Regions from separate parts of the Streptosporangium sp. NPDC053982 genome, predicted to be linked through region 3. Evidence: predicted binding sites of a transcription regulator. Region 3 holds the regulator's gene; each other region holds the start of a gene.
What was found. The regulator HrcA, encoded in region 3, represses chaperone genes, less so after heat shock. The targets are predictions, from matches to a motif close to TTGGCACTCTCNNNNNGAGAGTGCCAA.
Positions count from the first base shown of each region.

Region 1: a site for HrcA is predicted at 2,268-2,294, ahead of groL (chaperonin GroEL). Genes of this name have one in related genera too.
Region 2: a site for HrcA is predicted at 3,837-3,863, ahead of groES (co-chaperone GroES). Genes of this name have one in related genera too.

Region 1 covers NZ_JBVJKQ010000013.1:23,488-30,556, reverse strand. Annotated here, with positions in the region: gene ACZ6W9_RS24020 (HelD family protein) at 1-365, shown strand, start outside; gene groL (chaperonin GroEL) at 532-2,157, opposite strand; gene ACZ6W9_RS24010 (cold-shock protein) at 2,617-2,817, opposite strand; gene ACZ6W9_RS24005 (MoaD/ThiS family protein) at 3,152-3,427, opposite strand; gene thrC (threonine synthase) at 3,451-4,743, opposite strand; SAM riboswitch class I at 4,758-4,897, opposite strand; gene ACZ6W9_RS23995 (S1 family peptidase) at 5,027-6,727, opposite strand; gene ACZ6W9_RS23990 (trypsin-like serine protease) at 6,751-7,069, opposite strand, start outside.
Region 2 covers NZ_JBVJKQ010000001.1:52,681-59,749, forward strand. Annotated here, with positions in the region: gene tsaB (tRNA (adenosine(37)-N6)-threonylcarbamoyltransferase complex dimerization subunit type 1 TsaB) at 1-249, shown strand, start outside; gene rimI (ribosomal protein S18-alanine N-acetyltransferase) at 249-704, shown strand; gene tsaD (tRNA (adenosine(37)-N6)-threonylcarbamoyltransferase complex transferase subunit TsaD) at 697-1,728, shown strand; gene ACZ6W9_RS00330 (class I SAM-dependent methyltransferase) at 1,826-2,992, opposite strand; gene ACZ6W9_RS00335 (Uma2 family endonuclease) at 3,012-3,650, opposite strand; gene groES (co-chaperone GroES) at 3,954-4,265, shown strand; gene groL (chaperonin GroEL) at 4,364-5,989, shown strand; gene ACZ6W9_RS00350 (sigma-70 family RNA polymerase sigma factor) at 6,265-6,903, shown strand; gene ACZ6W9_RS00355 (hypothetical protein) at 6,995-7,069, shown strand, end outside.
Region 3 covers NZ_JBVJKQ010000006.1:249,310-256,378, reverse strand. Annotated here, with positions in the region: gene ACZ6W9_RS12795 (16S rRNA (uracil(1498)-N(3))-methyltransferase) at 1-589, opposite strand, end outside; gene dnaJ (molecular chaperone DnaJ) at 752-1,894, opposite strand; gene hrcA (heat-inducible transcriptional repressor HrcA) at 1,907-2,920, opposite strand; gene ACZ6W9_RS12780 (DUF3097 domain-containing protein) at 3,081-3,896, shown strand; gene hemW (radical SAM family heme chaperone HemW) at 4,051-5,262, opposite strand; gene lepA (translation elongation factor 4) at 5,426-7,069, opposite strand, start outside.

The sequences.
Region 1 (7,069 bases), on a different contig from region 3:
CCCTGACGGTACGGCGGGTGCCCGACCTCGCCGCGTCCCTGCCGGAGGCGGTGCGGGAGGTCCTGGCGCGGGAGGGGTCGATCGGCGTGATCGTCCCGGACGCCTCGGTCGCGGCCGCGTCGGCGTCACTGGCCGGCCTGGACCACCGGGTGCTGGGCCCCGACTCCGTCGAGGAGCACCGCCTGCTGGTGGTGCCGGCGTCCCTGGCCAAGGGCCTGGAGTACGACCACGTGATCGTGACCGAGCCGGCCGACATCGTGGACGCCGAGCCGCGCGGCCTGGCCCGTCTCTACGTGGTCCTCACCCGCGCGGTCACCTCTCTGACCGTCCTGCACGCCCGCGACCTGCCCGCCCGGCTGCGCTGACGCCGCCCGCCCTCCGCGACCGGGTGGCGTACGGCGTCGGCCCGGCCGTGACACGGCCCGCGAAAGGCGCGCGGAAGGCGCGCGGAAGGGTCGCGGGAAAGCAGAGAAGCGGAAAGGCGGCCCCGGGGATCCGGGGCCGCCTTTCTCGTTCGCGTGGGGCGATGGACTAGAAGTCCATGTCGCCGCCGCCCGGCATCGCGGGAGCGGCCGGGGTCTTCTCCGGCTTCTCGGCGATGACGGCCTCGGTGGTGAGGAACAGCGCCGCGATGGACGCCGCGTTCTGCAGCGCGGAACGCGTCACCTTGGCCGGGTCGAGGATGCCCGCCTCGAACATGTTGACGTACTCGCCGGTGGCGGCGTTCAGGCCCTCACCCGGGGTGAGGTTGCGCACCTTCTCCACCACGACGCCGCCCTCGAGGCCGGCGTTGACGGCGATCTGCTTCAGCGGCTCCTCCAGGGCCTTGCGGACGATCGCGGCACCGGTGGCCTCGTCGCCGGTCAGCTCCAGCTTGTCGAACGCCTTGGCGCCCGCCTGCAGCAGCGCCACGCCACCGCCGGGGACGATGCCCTCCTCGACGGCCGCCTTCGCGTTGCGGACGGCGTCCTCGATGCGGTGCTTGCGCTCCTTGAGCTCGACCTCGGTCGCCGCGCCGGCCTTGATGACGGCCACGCCGCCGGCCAGCTTGGCGAGACGCTCCTGGAGCTTCTCGCGGTCGTAGTCGGAGTCGGTGTTCTCGATCTCGGCGCGGATCTGGTTGACCCGGCCGGCGATCTGCTCGGCGTCGCCGGCGCCGTCGACGATGGTGGTCTCGTCCTTGGTGACGATGACCTGGCGGGCCCGGCCGAGCTGGTCGAGCGTGGTGGACTCCAGCTTGAGGCCGATGTCCTCGCTGATGACCTGGGCGCCGGTCAGGATGGCGATGTCGCCCAGCATGGCCTTGCGGCGGTCGCCGAAGCCGGGGGCCTTGACGGCCACCGAGCGGAACAGACCGCGGATCTTGTTGACGACCAGGGTCGCCAGGGCCTCGGCCTCGACGTCCTCGGAGATCAGCAGCAGCGGCTTGCCGGACTGCACGACCTTGTCGAGGACGGGAAGGAGGTCCTTGTTCGCGGAGATCTTCGAGTTGACGACGAGGATGTACGGGTCGTCGAGGACGGCCTCCATACGCTCCGGGTCGGTGACGAAGTAGGGCGAGATGTAGCCCTTGTCGAAGCGCATGCCCTCGGTGAGCTCAAGCTCCAGGCCGAAGGTGTTGCTCTCCTCGACGGTGATGACGCCTTCCTTGCCGACCTTGTCCATCGCCTCGGCGATCATCTCGCCGATCTGCGGGTCGCCCGCGGAGATGGAGGCCGTGGAGGCGATCTGCGCCTTCGTCTCCACGTCCTTGGCGAGCTTGAGCAGTTCCTCGGAGACACGCTCGACGGAGGCCTCGATGCCCTTCTTCAGGCCCATCGGGTTGGCGCCGGCGGCCACGTTGCGGAGACCCTCGCGAACCAGGGCCTGCGCGAGGACGGTGGCGGTGGTGGTGCCGTCACCGGCGACGTCGTCGGTCTTCTTGGCGACTTCCTTGACGAGCTCGGCCCCGATCTTCTCCCACGGGTCCTCGAGCTCGATCTCCTTGGCGATGGACACACCGTCGTTGGTGATCGTGGGGGCGCCCCACTTCTTCTCCAGGACGACGTTGCGGCCCTTCGGGCCCAGGGTCACCTTGACGGCGTCCGCGAGCTGGTTCATACCACGCTCGAGACCGCGCCGGGCGTCCTCGTCAAACGCGATCATCTTGGCTGCCATACGGCTAGACCTCCCGAACACAGGGTGGCTTGCACCGGATCGAGCCGACGCCCGCGACGGCATTCGGATCCGCGACTCCGTTCGGCGGATCCCATCGTCCCGATCCAGGGTTGGCACTCGCCCTCGGTGAGTGCCAACAAACTATTTAGCACTCTACCCTGTCGAGTGCAAGCGACGTCGCGTTGACCTGCCCGGGAGGTGACGGCCTCCCGCGACGACCCGTTACGGCGGACGCCCCGCACGGTCTCGCCCCCGGCCACCGCCCCGCGCGACCGGATCCCGGCCGCCGTGTCCCGGCGGATTCGGGCCTCCGGCACGGAGAGACCCCGGTACGGCGAGGGCCCGGCCCTCCGAGGGGACACGGTGGACCGGGCCGGCGCGCCGAGGGCCCGCGTGGACTGCGCTGCCACGGGGGTCCGTCCGGCGCGCCCCTTTTGCGCGTCCGGGGGGACGGCTGCCTCAGACGGCCCTCACGGACTCCGCCTGCGGGCCTTTCTGCCCCTGGGTGATCTCGAACTCGACCCGCTGGCCCTGTTCGAGTGCGCGATAGCCGTCCATCATGATCGCGGAGTAATGGACGAACACATCCTTACCACCGTCTACCGCGATGAAGCCGTAGCCCTTGTCCGCGTTGAACCATTTGACGGTGCCTTGCGCCACTTCCGACTCCTCTTACTGGACTTGAGGACATCGCCCATTCCTCTCGCGACGTCCTCAATCTCCGAGGCGGACACATCGCCTGCGTCGATCGTTCTCGACCATACCTGTGGTACGCCGTAGGGCAACAGAGTCAACCAGCAAACTGCCGCTTTACGTACGAATGCAGCACGAGAACATAGTTTTGCCATCGGGCCCGCTGATCAAATATTGCATTATTTCAACAAGCGCCGATATGGACATCCTCCCGAAAGCGCGACACCCGCCCCGGCCAGGCCGGAGCGGGCGTCGGCGGGCGCCGTACGGGACGGCGGCCCGGAGCGCGGGGACGACGGGGTCAGCCCCCGGCGACCGCCGGGATGATGGAGATCTGGACGCCGGACGGCGTCGCGGTGTCCAGGTTGTCGGCGAAGCGGACGTCCTCATCGCCGACATAGACGTTGACGAACCTGCGAATCTTGCCGGAGTCGTCGAGAATCCGGGCGCCGATCCCGGGGAAGTCGGCGTCGAGTTTCCGCAGCACCTCGCGGAGGGTCTCACCCTCGGCGTTCACCTCGGCCGCACCACCGGTGTACGTCCGGAGAATTGTCGGAATCCGTACAGAGACACTCATTATTAAGCACCTTTCCGGTGATTTCAGGCGATGACCGAGCGGAATTCGTCAAGCGAGGGGCGGATGACCGCGGTGGGACGGGCCTCGCCCGCCACCGCGTCGAGGGTCTTCAGGCCGTCACCGGTGTTGAGCACCACGGTCTCGGCGTCGGGGTCGAGCCGCCCCTCGGCGGCCAGCTTGCGCAGCACGCCGACCGTGACGCCGCCCGCGGTCTCGGCGAAGATGCCCTCGGTCCTGGCCAGCAGCCTGATCGCGGCGACGATCTCGGCGTCCGTGACGTCCTCCACCGCGCCGCCGGTGCGCCGGGCGATGTCCAGCACGTAGGGGCCGTCGGCCGGGTTGCCGATGGCCAGCGACTTGGCGATCGTGTCCGGCCGTACCGGGCGGATCACATCGTGACCCGCCTTGTAGGCGGCCGAGACCGGCGAGCAGCCCTCGGCCTGCGCGGCGAAGATCCGATAGGGCTTCTCCTCGACGAGCCCGAGCGCGATCAGCTCCTTGAACCCCTTGTCGATCTTCGTGAGTTGGGAGCCGGACGCCACCGGGACGACGATCTGGTCGGGGAGTCGCCAGCCGAGCTGCTCGGCGATCTCGTACGCCAGGGTCTTGGAGCCCTCGGCGTAGTACGGGCGCAGGTTGACGTTGACGAAGCCCCACCGCTCACCCAGCTCGTCGCCGATGAGCTCCGAGCAGAACCGGTTGACGTCGTCGTAGGTGCCCTCGATGCCGACGAGCTTCCCGCCGTACACCGAGGCCATGACGATCTTGGCCTGCTCCAGGTCGGCGGGGATGAACACGCAGGCGTCCAACCCGGCGCGGGCGGCGGCCGAGGTCACCGCGCCGGCGAGGTTGCCGGTGGAGGAGCACGACAGGGTGTGGAAGCCGAAGTTGCGGGCCGCCTCGACGGCGATGGCCACCACGCGGTCCTTGAACGAGTGCGTCGGGTTGCCCGAGTCGTCCTTCACGTGCAGCGAGCGCAGGCCCAGCTCGCGGGCGAGGTTGCCCGCGTCGACCAGCCTGGTCCAGCCGGGCTCCGTGTTGGGCCGGGCGGCGACGTTCTCCGGGACGGGCAGCAGCGCGCGGTAGCGCCAGATGTTCGCCGGGCCGGCGGCGATCTGCTCGCGCGTGACGCGCCCGAAGTCGTAGGCGATCTCCAGGGGGCCGAAACACTCGATACAGGCGAAGCTCGGGCCGAGGTCGTAGCGGGTGCCGCACTCCCGGCAGGAGAGGGCCACGGCGGGGCCGAAGCGGCCGTCGGGCGCGGTGCCGGCGGAGACGGGGGCGGAGGTGGGGATCCGTGTTTCTGCGAGCGCCATGAAGCGAGGCCTTTCCCTCATCTTCGTCCGCGACCACCCTGGCCACGGACCGGAATTGGCACCTGTCCCGGCCGACCCCGCCATGTCGCGAGTTTGAACCGGGAGGGTTGCCGGGGCTTCGCAGGGCCGGTCCCTCCACCCCTCTGGATGAGCAATATGAAGTTGTGGACCCGATGAACGGGTCTCTCGCACTTTACCCCGGCCGCCGGGCGTTCTGACCAGATGTCTCACTGTGCGAGACGACGCGTGTCATTCCCCGGACGACGGACGGTGAAAAGGCCCGTCACGGGTGACGGTACCCCAGGAGGAAGGGCCCGCCGCCCGCCACGGCGACCACCCGGTAGCGGTAGTAGCCGGGCGTGCCCTCATAGGTGATCGTCTCGAAGGGGTACGGGCTGACCGAGGAGGCGACGGTCCGCCAGCCGGAGCCGGCCGCCCACTTCTCCAGGTACAGGTCGACGTCGGTGCCGTCGTTGGAGTTCACGCAGCCGTAGTGGGTCCCGGCGGTCCTCGACCGGTAGTAGCCGCTCCTCGCCCGGTTCCGGGGGTTCACGGGCCGGTAGGCGGCCTGCCCCTCCTTCAGGATGCTCTGGGCGGAGGCGGGATAGCCGGTGCAGGTGCCCGTGGTCGGCCGCAGGGTGCCGTCGACGGTCAGCAGGGTCAGGCCGTACGTCGAGAGGATCTTTGCGACCGGCTGGAAGTAGCTGAACCCGGAGCCCGGGAAACAGGAGCCGGAGCCGCCGGAGAGCACCCCCTGGGCCTGGTCCACCGAGACGAACGGGCCGCCGGAGTCGCCCCGGTCGGCGCAGACGCTGGTGCGGGTCAGCCCGAAGACGTTCCCCTGCGGATAGGAGACGCTGACGTCGCGCTGCAGGATGAGACCGCAGTACCAGTCGGAGGTGGAGCCGGACCGGCACACCGACGCCCCCTCGATGGCCGGCCGGTCCCCGGCGATGGGCAGGACGCCGCCGTCGGCGTTGCCCACCGTAGGCTTGGGCGTCCAGTCGTCGTTGACCTGGATCCAGGAGAAGTCGCTCGACGGGAACACCGACCCCCGGAAGACGCCCTGGGGCACCCGGTTGTAGCCGTTGGTCTTCTCTCCCACCTTGCCGCAGTGGCCGGCGCTGACGAAGCCGCCCGCGCCGCCGTGGAGCACGGAGAAGCCGACCGTGCAGCGCAGAGAGACCCCGACGTAGAAGGGGCTGCCCCCCACCAGGTCGTAGAGCGGCCGGGGACGCTCGGTGGACGGCACCACCACGATCGTCCTGCCGTCCACGCCGATGTCCCTGATGACGGCCTCGGTCTGCACCGGCTCCTCGGACAGCACGACGACCTTGTTGTTCCGCACGTCGACGTAGCGCACGCTCCCCCCGCCCGTCGGGCGGGCGGGCAGCGCGGCGTCGAGCTTGTCCTTGACCGCGCCGAGTTCGACCAGCGAGTGCTCGACGACCTCGGCATGAGCGCCCTGGGCGACGATTTTGGGGATGTCGTCGGGGTCGGTGGTGGCCACCACGAGGTTCTGCGCGACGGTTCCCTGGAACCACGAGCCGCCGAAGCGGTCGCCGAGCGCCACCCGCAGTCTCGCCTCGACCGGAGCCAGGCGGATCTCGTTGAGCAGCCGGGCCTGGGCCTGCTCGGCGCTGAGGCCGAGGTCGCGCTGGAGGGCCTGGAGCATGCCCGGCGGCGGCGCGTTGTACGGCAGGCCCGCCCGCCCGGCCTGCCGCGCCCGCCCTCCGCGCTCCGTGGAGTCGTGCCGAGACCGGACCGCGGCGGGGCGCACGCGGGCTCCGCGGCCGGGCCGCGCCGCGGGGAGACCCGCGAGGGCTCCGCGCTCGGGCCGCGCCGCCGGGAACCGTACGACCGGGGCGTCCCGGACGGCGGCCAGGGGCTCGGGCTCCGCCCGGACCGCCGAGGGCGTGACGGCGGCGAGCACGGCGGCGGAGAAGAGGGCACATCCGGCGGCTACGGCGCGACCGTGGAACATACGACCTCCCGGGGGTCCGTCCTTCAGGGCAGGTCGTGCTGGTAGCCCAGCGTGTAGCCGCCGGAGCCGCTCGCGGCGGTCACCCGGTAGCGGTAGCGGCCGGCCGGTCCCTGGTAGCGGAGCGTCTCGTCGGGGTTCGGACCGGTCTCACTCGCCACGGTGACCCAGCTCCGGCCGTTCCACCTCTGCAGGTAGAGGTCGAAGTCGCTGCCGTCGGGGCCGTCCAGGCACGCCAGATGGACCTCGGTCGCCGTCGTCCGGTAGTAGCCGCCGCTCGGCAGGTAGGCGGAGCGGCCCAGGGCGAGCGTCCCCGGGGTCGTGGTCCGGTAGCACGGGCAGGCG
Region 2 (7,069 bases), on a different contig from region 3:
GGCGACCTCCCGCTCGTCGGTGCGGGCGCGCGGATGTACGCCGAGGTCGTCGGCGCCTCCCGGCTGGCGGACGCCCCCGAGTACCCCTTCGCGGGGGCGCTGGCGTCGCTGGCCGCCGAGCAGCTCGGCGAGCCCGACGTCCGCGAGGTCGTGGAGAGCGGCACGCACCCCGTGCTGAGCCTGCCCCGCCCGGTGTACCTCCGCCGCCCCGACGCGCAGGTTCCCGCCGCGCCCAAGAAGGTCACCTGATGGCCGTGACGCTGCGCCCGATGACCGGGGACGACCTGCCCGCCGTGATGGAGATCGAGCGGGACACCTTCCCGGCGGACGCCTGGAGCGAGGGCATGCTCCGCGACGAGCTCGCCGGGCAGCCCGGGACCCGTCACTACGTGGTGGCCGAGACCGGTGAGGGGATCATCGGCTACGCCGGGCTCTTCGCCGCCGGCGACCAGGCGGACGTGCAGACCATCGCCGTCGCGGCCGGCCGGCGGCGCACCGGGGTCGGCGGCGCCCTGCTCACCGAGCTGCTGGCCGAGGCCGGCAGGCGCGGCGCGCGGTCGGTCTTCCTCGAGGTGCGCGCCGACAACCCCGCCGCGCAGGCGATGTACGAGCGGTTCGGCTTCGTCCGGCTCGGCCTGCGCCGCCGCTACTACCAGGACGGCACCGACGCGATCACGATGCGGAAGGATCTCATTGATGAGTGACGAACCCCTGGTCCTGGGCATCGAGACCTCCTGCGACGAGACCGGGATCGGCATCGTCCGGGGGCACACCCTGCTGGCCAACACGATCGCCTCCAGCGTCGAGGAGCACGCCCGCTTCGGCGGGGTGGTGCCCGAGGTGGCGTCCCGGGCGCACCTGGAGGCGATGACCCCCACCGTCGAGCGGGCGCTGGAGCAGGCGGGTCTGCGCTTCTCCGACATCGACGCGATCGCGGTGACCGCCGGGCCGGGGCTGGCCGGCGCGCTGCTGGTCGGCGTCGCCGCCGCCAAGGCGTACGCGCTGGGCCTCGGCGTCCCGCTGTACGGGGTGAACCACCTGGCCGCCCACGTGGCCGTGGACCAGCTCGAACACGGCGCCCTGCCCAAGCCGTGCATCGCCATGCTCGTCTCGGGAGGTCACTCCTCCCTGCTGCTGGTCCCCGACGTCGCCAAGGACGTCGTCTCGCTCGGCTCCACGGTGGACGACGCCGCGGGCGAGGCGTTCGACAAGGTGGCGCGGGTGCTCGGCCTGCCCTTCCCCGGCGGCCCCTACATCGACCGGGCGGCCCGCGACGGCTCCGGCACGGCCATCGCCTTCCCGAGGGGCAAGTACGACGACGGCACCCTCGACTTCTCGTTCTCCGGCCTGAAGACCGCCGTGGCCCGCTGGGTGGAGGCCAGGGAGAGGTCCGGCGAGCCGATCCACGTGCCCGACGTGGCGGCGTCGTTCCAGGAGGCCGTGGTCGACGTGCTGACCCGCAAGGCCCTTCAGGCGTGCCGCGAGCACGACGTCCGGGACCTGCTGATCGGCGGCGGTGTGGCGGCCAACTCCCGGCTGCGGGCCCTGGCGCAGGAACGCTGCGACGCGGCGGGGGTGCGGCTGCGCGTCCCCCGGCCGGGGCTGTGCACCGACAACGGCGCCATGGTGGCCACCCTGGGCTCCGACCTGGTGGCGGCGGGCGTCACCCCGTCGTCCCTGGAGATCCCGGCCGACTCCTCCCTCCCGATCACCACCGTCCACGTCTGACCGTACGGCCCCGCCCGCGCCCGGGAGGATCCGGAGCGCGGGTGGCGGGCCGTTCCCGGGCCGTTCCGGGCCGGAGCCGCGCCCCGGAGGCCGCGGGTCAGGCGGGGCTGCAGATGAGGGCGAACGGCCGCTCCCCGATCCGGGTGAGGACCACCGTCGCGGAGCCGCCGCCGGAGAGCCGCAGATCCCTGCGCAGGCGCTCCACGTCGACCGCCGAGCCGCGCTTCTTGACCGTCACGACGCCCGCCCCGCGCTCGCGCAGCGCCGCCCGCAGCCGCTTGAGCGAGAACGGCATCATCTCGTGCACCTCGTACCGCGCCGCCCACGGCGTGGTCACCTCGGCGTCGCCGGTGATGTAGGCGATGCGCTCGTCGAGCAGCCGGCCGTCGACCCGCCTGGCCACCTCCGCCACCAGGTGAGCCCGTACGGCCGCGCCGTCCGGCTCGTAGAGGTAGCGGCCCACCGCGCCCACCGGCGCGGGATCCGCGCCCGGCTCGGGCGTCAGCGTCGTGCCGGACGGCAGCATCGTGGCCCTGCGCCCCGCGTCCCGGGTGAGGCCGCCGCACCAGATCGCGGCCTCCTTGACGTCGCCGCGCCAGGAGACCCACTCGGCCTCGGCTCCGGCCGGGATGAACTCGTACGGGATGCCGGGGGCGACCTTCAGGCAGGCCGCCGGGGCCTTCGCCACCATGCCGAGGACCTCCGGCCAGGGCGGCGAGTAGGCCATCGGGTCGAACGTCCGGCCCCGCGCCGTACGGCGGGCGGGGTCGGCGAACAGCACGTCGAAGGCCGCCGGGTCGAGCGTGGCGGCCTCGGCGGCGCGGACCGTGACGCGGTCGCCGAGGCCCAGGGCGTCGGCGTTGGCCCGGGCGACGGCGGCGGTGAGCGGGTCGGCGTCCACGGCCTCCACGACGCAGCCCGCCCTGGCCAGCGCCAGCAGGTCGCCGCCGATCCCGCAGCAGGCGTCGGCCACCCGGGAGCCGGCCGGGACGCGCAGGGCGCGGTGGTCGGCCACCTCGCGGCGGGTGGCCTGCTCCAGGCCGTGCGGGGTGAAGTACATGACGGCGGCGTCGGAGCCGAACTTCTCCCGCGCGCGCTCCCTGAGCGCCGCCTGGGTGAGCGCCGCGGAGGTCAGGGCCGCGTCGTAGGTCCGGCGCAGCCGCGTCACCGCGGCCACCGGGCCGTCACCCGCGGCCTCGGCGGCCGCGGCGAGGGCCTCCTGGCCGCGCGGTGTCAGCAGTTCCCGGAATGCGTCGAGGTCCACACCGCCCGACGCTACCGCCTCACTTCAGCAGGCCGGCCAGATCGATCTCGATGGGGAAGGGGACCGGGACCGAGAGCACACCGCGGTGGATGCCGGTGGGGACGTAGACGCGGGTGGCGGGGTCGAGTTCGTAGACGTAGACGACGGGTACGCCGTCCGACTCCTCCACCCGCCAGAAGTGCGCCACCCCGGCCTGGGCGTAGGTACGCGGCTTCACCTCGCGGTCGCGGAACTTCGACTCGGGGGAGACCACCTCGACCAGCAGGTGGACCTCGCCGGGGAGGTAGGCGGTGCGGTCGTGGTCGTGGGAGAGGGCAGCGTCGATGAGAAGCACGTCCGGGCACGGGCGCTGCCGCACGCCGAGCTTGACGTCCATCTGGGTGGCCACCGCCAGCCGGTCCGGAGCCTGGGCCTCGAAGGCGGCCGCGAGCCTGCGGATCACGAGATCGTGGAAACGCTTCTGGGGGGACATGAAGATGAGGACTCCATCGACGAGTTCGACGTACTTGAAGAACTCCGGCTCGCCGTTCGGGCCCTCGTCGGGCAGGCGATCGAGGTCGTCCGCGGTCCACCCGCCGGCCGGGGGGCGGGGCCAGTCGGCGAGCAGGTCGCGCTCTTCGCGCCGGGTGCTCGTTTCCTCGCAGAGAGTGCTGGTCACGTCGTCCACCGTAGCGTCATCCCCATTGCTTTTCGTGGCCATCGCATTACTTTCCGTCAACATCCGTCGTTCCTCTTCCCCTCATGGTGCCCCCGGCGGGGGCTCCTGTCCCCTCATCGGGATCGCCGGGAGCCTCGGCGGGCGGTTCGTGTTGACTGTCAAGGCCTCCTTGCATACTGTTCCGTATTGGCACTCTCCCGGTGAGAGTGCCAACGCAAGTGCGACGAGGCTGGTCTGACACCCGCGACGGCAGACCGCTGGTCGCCTCTTCTAGATCATTCAAATCTGAAGGGGAGGTCCGACGTGACGACCGCCACCAAGGTTCCCGTTAAGCCGCTCGGCGACCGCATCGTGGTCCAGCCGCTTGAGGCCGAGCAGACCACCGCCTCCGGCCTGGTCATTCCCGACACCGCGAAGGAGAAGCCCCAGGAGGGCAGGGTCCTCGCGGTGGGCCCGGGCAACTGGGACGAGGACGGCGACAAGCGCATCCCGCTCGACGTCAAGGAGGGCGACGTCGTCCTCTACAGCAAGTACGGCGGCACCGAGGTGAAGTACAACGGCGAGGAGTACCTGGTGCTCTCCGCCCGTGACGTGCTCGCCATCGTCGAGAAGTAGTCCATCGCTTCCGACGCTTCCGAGATGACGCATCGAGCCCCGGGTCGCGAGAGCGCCCGGGGCTTCGATGCTCCCGTGTGCCCCCAGAGAGGACTGTCATGCCCAAGATCCTGTCGTTCGAGGAGGACGCCCGCCGCTCGCTGGAGCGCGGTGTCAACGCCCTCGCCGACGCCGTCAAGGTGACCCTCGGCCCGCGCGGCCGCAACGTCGTCATCGACAAGAAGTTCGGCGCTCCCACCATCACCAACGACGGCGTCACCATCGCCCGCGAGGTGGAGCTGGAGAAGCCGTACGAGAACCTCGGCGCGCAGCTCGCCAAGGAAGTCGCGACGAAGACCAACGACATCGCCGGTGACGGCACGACCACCGCGACCGTCCTGGCCCAGGCGATGGTCCGCGAGGGTCTGCGCAACGTCGCCGCCGGCGCCCAGCCGCTGAGCCTCAAGCGGGGCATCGACCTCGCGGCCAAGGCCGTCAGCGACAGGCTGGTCGAGTCCGCCCGTCCGGTCGCGGACAAGAAGGAGATCGCCCACGTGGCGACGATCTCCGCCCAGGACGCCAAGATCGGCGACCTGATCGCCGAGGCGTTCGACAAGGTGGGCAAGGACGGTGTCATCACCGTCGAAGAGTCCAACACCATGGGCCTGGAGCTGGAGTTCACCGAGGGCCTCCAGTTCGACAAGGGCTACCTGTCGCCCTACATGGTGACCGACCAGGAGCGCATGGAGGCGGTCCTGGAGGACCCCTACATCCTGATCACCCAGGGCAAGATCTCCTCCGTCGCGGACTTCCTGCCGCTTCTGGAGAAGGTCGCGCAGACCAAGAAGGCGCTGCTGGTCATCGCCGAGGACGTCGAGGGCGAGGCCCTGGCGGTCCTGGTGACCAACAAGATCCGCGGCACCTTCACCTCCGTCGCCGTCAAGGCTCCGGGCTTCGGTGACCGCCGCAAGGCCATGCTCCAGGACATCGCCATCCTCACCGGCGGTCAGGTCGTCAGCGAGGAGATCGGCCTCAAGCTGGAGCACGTCGGCCTCGAGGTGCTCGGCACGGCCCGCCGCGTCGTGATCACCAAGGACGCCACCACCGTCGTGGACGGCGCCGGCGAGGCGCAGGCGATCGAGGACCGCGTCCGCGAGATCAAGGTCGCCATCGAGCAGGCGGACTCCGACTGGGACCGCGAGAAGCTGCAGGAGCGCCTGGCCAAGCTCGCCGGCGGCGTGTGCGTGCTCCGGGTCGGCGCGGCCACCGAGGTGGAGCTCAAGGAGAAGAAGCACCGCCTGGAGGACGCCATCTCCGCGACGCGCGCCGCGATCGAGGAGGGCATCGTCTCGGGCGGCGGCTCCGCGCTCGTCCACGTCTCCAAGGCCCTTGACGACCTGGGCCTGAGCGGCGACGAGGCGACCGGCGTCAACGTGGTCCGCCGGGCGCTCGTCGAGCCGGCCCGCTGGATCGCCGAGAATGCCGGCATGGAGGGCTACGTCGTGACCTCCAAGGTCTCCGAGCTCCCGGTCGGCCACGGCCTGAACGCCGCGAGCGGCGAGTACGGCGACCTGATCGCCCAGGGCGTCATCGACCCGGTCAAGGTCACCCGTTCGGCCGTCCAGAACGCCGCCTCCATCGCCGGCATGCTGCTGACGACCGAGGCCCTCGTGGTGGACAAGCCCGAGGAGGAGGCCCCGGCCGCCGCCGGTGGTCACGGCCACGGCCACGGTCACGGCCACTGATCCTCATGATCGGCCGGTACGGCCCGTGTCCCGTTCGGGACGCGGGCCGTACGCGTTTCCGGGTAAACCGAAAGGGGCCCCAAAGCGTCACCGCGGTGAGCGGGTAAGAGAAACACCCTTATGGGAAATCACTGACATATTAGGCCGCTCTATGAAATATATTTTCATCGCGTGACCCTTACTGTCGTCGTTTGATTACACCGGGTTATCGGCGCGTCAATGTGACCAATCCGTAGCCGTTGGTCATGGGGACAGGCCCGAGCGATACGGGCATCATGCGTAACGTGACCGAGGGATGCGTCGCCGACGCCAAAAGAGGGGTAAGGCTTGCGACGAGGTCTGAAGGGAGCGCCCACAGGGATGACCTCAAGGATCTGACAAGCCTCGCAGTTCAAGGTGACCGAACGGCGATCGAAAGTCTGATCGCACAGTTACGGCCAATGGTCGTCCGTTATTGCCGCGCTCGTCTGGGCCGGGTTTCCGGTCAGTATCACATCGCGGACGACGTGGCCCAGGAGGTGTGCATCGCGGTGCTCTCCGCGCTGCCCCGCTACCGCGACATGGGACGCCCTTTCGCGTCCTTCGTCTTCGGCATCGCCTCCCACAAGGTGGCCGATGCCCTGCGCAGCTCCGTGCGCTCGGCCGTGCCCACGCAGGACCTGCCGGACGGGCCCGACGACGGGCCCGGCCCGGAGGAGACCGTGGTGCGCTACATCGAGGCCGAGCACGCGCGCAGGCTGCTGTCCAGGCTCCCCGACAACCAGCGGGAGCTGCTCATCCTGCGGGTGGTGTCGGGCCTGTCCGCCGAGGAGACGGGTAATGTACTGGGCATGTCACCAGGAGCGGTTCGCGTCGCCCAGCATCGGGCGCTGGCTCGCCTCCGGGCGATGGCGGAGCTGGAGTCGACGGCTTGACCCCGAACCCGTCGAGTGGTGCCCGGCGAGGGCCGCGCCGTCCCCGGCGCGGATCCGGCCGGGCCGGTGAGCACCTCGATCGAGCGCGGGCATGACCACCGTCCACCCGTTCCGTCCGGCGCGCGAGCGCGGGCCGGACGACGGCCGCTCGTACGACGGCGCGGCC
Region 3 (7,069 bases):
CGGGGCCGACGACCACCACGATGTCCCCGTCGGCGGGCAGCGGAAGCCCGGACAGCGGGGAGGCGGCCTCCTCGTGCAGCACGACGCCCAGCGCCGCCGCCGACAGCAGGTCCGCGACCTCGGCGGTCCTCGCGAGGCCGGTCACCTCGGGCAGGTGGAAGCGGCGTGACTGCTTGGCCGCCTCACGGGCCGTGGAACGCCAGCGGGCCAGCGACTTCGCCGCGCGCTCCCCCTTCCACTGGGTGACGGAGCGGGCCGCGGCCCAGGGCACGATCACATCCACCCCGGCCTCGGTCATCATCTCCACGGCCAGCTCGCCCCGGTCGCCCTTGGGCAGGCCCTGGACGACGACCAGGCGGGGACGCGGCGCGGGCACCTCGTAGCGGCGCAGCACCCGCACCCGCAGGGAGTCCTTGCCGGCGTCGTCCACCACGCACTCCGCCACGACGCCCGCGCCGTCGGTCACGTCGAGCCGTTCCCCGGCACGCAGCCGCCGTACGGCCGCCGCGTGCCTGCCCTCCGGACCGGCGAGCGTGAACCCCTCCCGGCCCAGATCGGCCGCGTCGGCCAGGAAGACCGGCGCCGTCATGCGGCGGGGACGCCGCGGCGGGTCCGGCGGGCGCCGCCCGCGACCCCCCGGAGGACGCCGCTGCGGGCCGGACAGGCACCGCCCTCGACCCCCGGCAGGACGCCACGGCGGACCCGGGAGGCCCCGCCCGCGGCTCCCCGGAGGGCGCCGGGGACCGCCGGGTCAGCGGCCATTGAAGGCGTCCCGCAGGCGGGAGAAGAAGCCCTGCTGGCCCGGCGCGAACTTGCCGGGCGGGCGCTCCTCGCCGCGCAGCCTGGCGAGCTCGCGCAGCAGCTCCTCCTGTGCGGGGTCGAGCTTGACGGGGGTCTCGACGTTGATGTGGACCAGCAGGTCTCCGCGGCCGGTCTCGTTGAGCCGCTGGACGCCGCGGCCGTAGAGCGGAATCGTCTGGCCGGACTGGCTGCCGGGCCGGATGTCCAGCTCCTCGGTGCCGTCGAGGGTCTCCATGACCAGGACGGTGCCGAGCGCGGCGGCCGTCATCGGGATCTGCACGGTGCAGTGCAGGTCGTCGCCCCGGCGCTCGAAGACCTCGTGCGGCCGCTCGACGATCTCTAGGAACAGGTCGCCGGGCGGGCCGCCGCCGGGGCCGACCTCGCCCTCGCCGGCGAGCTGGATGTGGGTGCCGTCCTCGACGCCCGCGGGGATGCGGACCTTGATGGTCCGCCGGGTGCGGACCCGGCCGTCACCGGAGCACTCCTGGCAGGGGTTTCGGATGATCGAGCCGAACCCGCCGCACTGGGGGCAGGGCCGGGACGTCATGACCTGGCCGAGGAAGGACCGGGTGACCTGGGAGACCTCACCGCGGCCGTGGCACATGTCGCAGGTGTCGGGGTGGGTGCCGGGCGCGGCGCCCGCACCCGAGCAGACCTCGCAGAGCACGGCGGTGTCGACGACCAGCTCGCGGGTGGTGCCGAAGGCCGCCTCGCGCAGGTCCAGCTCCACCCGGATGGTGGCGTTGCGGCCCCGGCGGGCGCGCGAGCGCGGCCCGCGACCGCCGCCGCCGGCCGCCGCGCCGAAGAAGGCGTCCATGATGTCGCTGAACGGGAAGCCCGCGCCGAAGCCCCCGGCGCCCGCGCCCCCGCCGGGAGCGAACGGATCGGCACCCATGTCGTACATCTGCCGCTTGCTGGGATCGGACAGGACCTCGTAGGCCTGCGTGATCTCCTTGAACCTCTCCTGTGTCTCAGGATCGGGGTTCACATCGGGGTGCAGCTCGCGCGCCAGCCTGCGGTAGGCCTTCTTGATCTCCTCCGCACTGGCGTCACGGCGTACCCCGAGGGTGCCGTAGTAGTCGCTCTTAGCCACTTAGTTGACCTCTTAGGATGCAGCCAGGATCTGGCTGACGTAGCGTGCCACCGCGCGCACCGCGCCCATCGTGACCGGGTAGTCCATTCGCGTCGGGCCCAGCACGCCGAGCCGGGCCAGTTGCTTGTCTCCCGAACCGTACCCGGCGGCGACGATGGACGTGCCCTGGAGACCGGTGTAGGGGTTCTCCGAGCCGATCCGCACCGTCAGCGCCGACAGGTCCGAGGTTTCTCCGAGCAGGCGCATCAGCACGACCTGCTCCTCCAGGGCCTCCAGGACGTCGCGGAGACCGACGCTGAAGTCGGCTCCCGCGAGGTTGGCGGCCCCGGCGAAGACGATCTTCTCATCGTGCCGTTCGACCAGCGACTCCAGCAGCACCGACAGGATCGTGGTGGCGAACGGGCGGTCCTCGATCGGAAGCCCCGAGGGCAGGTCGGCGACCTTGTCCGGGACCTTGGCCAGCCCGCAGCCGTCGAGCGAGGCGTTGAGCGTCGCGCGCAGGTGCGCGACGCGGGTCTCGTCGACCCCCTCGGGCAGCTCGACGACGCGCTGCTCGACCCGGCCGGTGTTGGTGATGAGGACGAACATCAGCCGCCGCTCGTTCAGCGGGACCAGCTCGACGTGCCGGACCGTGGAGTGCGTCAGCGTGGGGTACTGCACCACGGCGACCTGGCGGGTGAGCTGCGCCAGCAGCCGCACCGTGCGGGTCACGACGTCGTCGATGTCCACCGCGCCGGCGAGGAAGCTCTCGATCGCTCTCCGCTCCGCGCCCGACAGCGGCTTGACCTGGGAGAGCCGGTCCACGAACAGCCGGTAGCCCTTGTCGGTGGGCACCCGCCCCGCGCTGGTGTGCGGCTGGGCGATGTATCCCTGCTCCTCCAGCACCGCCATGTCGTTGCGGATGGTGGCGGGCGAGACGCCGAGGTTGTGCCGCTCGGCGAGTGCCTTCGATCCCACCGGCTCGTTGGTGGACACGTAGTCCTCGACGATGGCCCGAAGCACCGCAAGCCTGCGGTCATCGACCAACGTGCTCACCTCCTTGCCCTGCGCCGAACCGGGAACGCGGAGTCTGGCACTCTGTGTTCCCGAGTGCCAAGTGTACGGCTCTTGCCGACGGGGTGCGATAAGGCGACGGCCCTTTGCTAGCGTCCTCTGGATCGGCGAGGCGTGAGGAGGTGCGGTCGGCGTGTACGAGCGCGACGTGCTGGCGGGGAACTGGCGGCGTCCGGGCAGGGGGAGTATCCCGCAGGTCCCCGCCGAGATCGACCTGGTCGTGGAGGACGCCGACGGCGGATTCTGCGGCGCCGTGGTGGCCTGCGACAAGGAGTCCGTCACCCTGGAGGACCGCTTCGGGCGGCGGCGCGTGTTCCCGCTGGAACCCGCCGCGTTCCTGCTGGAGGGCCGGGTCGTGACCCTGGTACGGCCGGCCGCCGCGCCCCGCGCCCCGCGGCGCAGCGCCTCCGGCTCCATCGCCGTGGAGGGCCTGCGGGCCCGGGTGGCCAGGGAGAGCCGGATCTACGTCGAGGGCGTGCACGACGCCGCGCTGGTGGAGAAGGTCTGGGGTCACGACCTGCGCGTCGAGGGTGTGGTGGTGGAGTACCTCGAAGGGGTCGACCACCTGCCGGAGATCGTCGAGGAGTTCGAGCCGGGCCCGGAGCGCCGCCTGGGCGTGCTGGTCGACCACCTGGTCGCCGGGTCCAAGGAGAGCCGGATCGCCGACCGGGTGGCCTCGCCGTACGTGCTGGTGGCCGGGCACCCGTTCGTGGACGTCTGGCAGGCGGTCAAGCCGTCGGTGCTGGGCATCGGCGCCTGGCCGCGGGTGCCGCGCGGCGTGCCGTGGAAGGAGGGGGTCGTCGCCGCCCTGGGCTGGGACCTCGCCCCGGCCGACGCCTGGCGGCGCATCCTCGGCTCGGTCACCACCTACGCCGACCTGGAGCCGGAGCTCCTCGGCCCGGTCGAGCGGCTCATCGACTTCGTGACCGCCCCGCCGGAGGACGTCTGAGACCGGCCGTGACCGGCCGAGCCCGCCGCCGTCCCCGCCGGGGCCGGGCGCGGCCGGCGAGGTCCACGGGATGACGGCCGAGACCGGAGCCCGGCGCGACCGGCGAGGTTCGCGGGATGACGGCCGAGACCGGGCCCGGTGCGGCCAGGTGAGGTCAGGTGAGGTCGCGGACCAGGGCGTCGGCCAGCAGCCGGCCGCGCAGCGTCAGCACCGCCCGGCCCGCCTTGAACGGCTCGACCTCCAGCAGCCCGTCGGCCAGCGCCCGGGCGGCCACCGGCGGCCGCTCGATCTCCGCCAGGGGGAAGCCCCGGGCGAGCCGCAGCTCCAGCATCAGCCGCTCGACCGCCCGGTCCTCGCCCGACAGCACCTCGCGGGCCTGGGCGGGTGAGACACCCTCGGCCAGGCGGCGGGCGTAGGCGGCCGGGTGCTTGACGTTCCACCAGCGGGTGCCGCCCACGTGGCTGTGCGCGCCGGGGCCGACGCCCCACCAGTCGCCGCCGGTCCAGTAGAGCAGGTTGTGCCGGCAGCGCGCGGCCTCCGAGGTCGCCCAGTTGGACACCTCGTACCACTCGAAACCCGCCTCGGCGAGCATGGCGTCGGCGATGAGGTAGCGGTCGGCCGCCACGTCGTCGTCGGGCATCGGCAGCTCACCGCGCCTGATCCTGGCCGCCAGGCGGGTGCCGTCCTCCACGATCAGCGAGTAGGCCGACACGTGGTCGGGCCCCGCCTCGATCGCCGCGGCCAGCGAGGCCCGCCAGTCGTCGTCGCTCTCACCGGGCGTGCCGTAGATCAGGTCGAGGCTGACGTGGCCGAACCCGGCCTCCCTCGCCTCCCGTACGGCGTGCGCCGCCCGGCCCGGGGTGTGGCGGCGTTCCAGCACCCGCAGCACGTGCTCGCGGGCGCTCTGCATGCCGAAGCTCACCCGGGTGAACCCTCCGTCGCGCAGTCCGGCGAGGTAGGCGCGGTCCACCGACTCCGGGTTGGCCTCGGTGGTCACCTCGGCGCCGGGGGCGAGCCCGAACTCCTCGTCGATGGCGCCGAGGATGCGGACCAGGTCGGCCGCGGGCAGCAGGGTGGGGGTGCCACCGCCGAAGAACACCGTCTCGACCGGCAGGTCGGCGTCGCCGAGGGCGGCCCGCGCCCGCCGCACCTCCGCGACGGCGGTCGCGGCGTAGTCGGCGTGCGAGGCGCCGGGACCCAGCTCGGAGGCGGTGTAGGTGTTGAAGTCGCAGTAGCCGCAGCGGGTCACGCAGAACGGCACGTGGACGTAGAAGCCGAACGGCCGCTCACCGAGCCCGCGCAGCGCGCTGCCGGGGAGCCGGCCCGAGGCCGGTACGGGGTCGCCGTCGGGAAGTGTGGATGGCACGGGTCAAGTCTGCCGCCCCGGGGCGGGTGCCCGGTACGGCGCCGCCCGCCGCCCGGGTGTCCCGCCGTACGCGCCGGGCACGGGGACCCCGCCCGGGGCCCGGTGTGCGCGGCGGTCACCGGGATCCCGTCCGCCGCTCCCCCGCCGGCGGGCGGCGCCGTCCCTACTTCTTGGCCTTGTCGACGGAGGACTCGGTGGACAGCGCGGCGACGAAGGCCTCCTGGGGGACCTCCACCCGGCCGACCATCTTCATCCGCTTCTTGCCTTCCTTCTGCTTCTCCAGCAGCTTGCGCTTACGGGAGATGTCGCCGCCGTAGCACTTGGCGAGGACGTCCTTGCGGATGGCGCGGATGTTCTCGCGGGCGATGACCCGGGCGCCGATCGCGGCCTGGATGGGCACCTCGAACTGCTGCCTCGGGATGAGCTCGCGCAGCTTCTTGGCCATCTCCACGCCGTAGCCGTACGCCTTGTCCTTGTGGACGATGGCGCTGAAGGCGTCGACGGCCTCGCCCTGGAGCAGGATGTCGACCTTCACCAGCTCGGCCTCCTGCTCGCCGTGCGGCTCGTAGTCGAGCGAGGCGTAGCCGCGGGTGCGGGACTTGAGCTGGTCGAAGAAGTCGAAGATGATCTCGCCGAGCGGCATGGTGTAGCGGATCTCGACGCGGTCCTCGGACAGGTAGTCCATGCCCTGCAGGGCGCCCCGGCGGTTCTGGCAGAGCTCCATGATGGCGCCGATGAACTCCGACGGGACCAGCACGGTCGCCTTCGTCACCGGCTCGAAGACCTTGTCCACCTTGCCGGTGGGGAACTCCGAGGGGTTGGTGACGTCGACCTCCTTGCCGTCCTCCATGATCACCCGGTAGACCACGTTGGGCGCGGTGGAGATGAGCGAGAGGTTGAACTCCCGCTCCAGGCGCTCGCGGACGATCTCCATGTGGAGCAGGCCGAGGAAGCCGCAGCGGAAGCCGAAGCCCAGGGCCGCGGAGGTCTCCGGCTCGTAGACCAGGGCCGCGTCGTTGAGCTGGAGCTTGTCCAGGGCCTCGCGCAGCTCGGGGTAGTCGTCGCCGTCGATCGGGTACAGGCCGGAGAAGACCATCGGCTTGGGATGCTCGTAGCCGCCGAGCGCCTCCGTGGCGGCGCGGACGGACGACGTCACCGTGTCACCGACCCGCGACTGGCGGACGTCCTTCACGCCGGTGATGAGGTAGCCCACCTCGCCGACGCCCAGGCCCTTGTCCGCGATCTTCGGCTCCGGCGAGATGACGCCGATCTCCAGCGTCTCGTGCGAGACGCCGGTGGACATCATCTGGATGCGCTCGCGCTTGCCCAGGTGGCCGTCCATGACGCGGACGTAGGTGACCACGCCGCGGTAAGTGTCGTAGACCGAGTCGAAGATCAGCGCGCGGGCGGGGGCGTCGGCGACGCCGACCGGGGCGGGAACGTTCGCGACCACGTGGTCCAGCAGTTCCCGGACGCCCTCGCCGGTCTTGCCGGAGACCTTCAGCACCTCCTCCGGCTCGCAGCCGATGAGGTGGGCCAGCTCGGCGGCGTACTTCTCCGGCTGGGCGGCGGGAAGGTCGATCTTGTTGAGCACCGGGATGATCGTCAGGTCGGCGTTCATCGCCAGGTAGAGGTTGGCCAGCGTCTGCGCCTCGATGCCCTGTGCCGCGTCGACCAGCAGGATCGCGCCCTCGCACGCCTGCAGCGACCGGGAGACCTCGTAGGTGAAGTCGACGTGCCCCGGGGTGTCGATCATGTTGAGGACGTGCTCGGTGTCGCCGACCTTCCACGGCAGCCGGACCGCCTG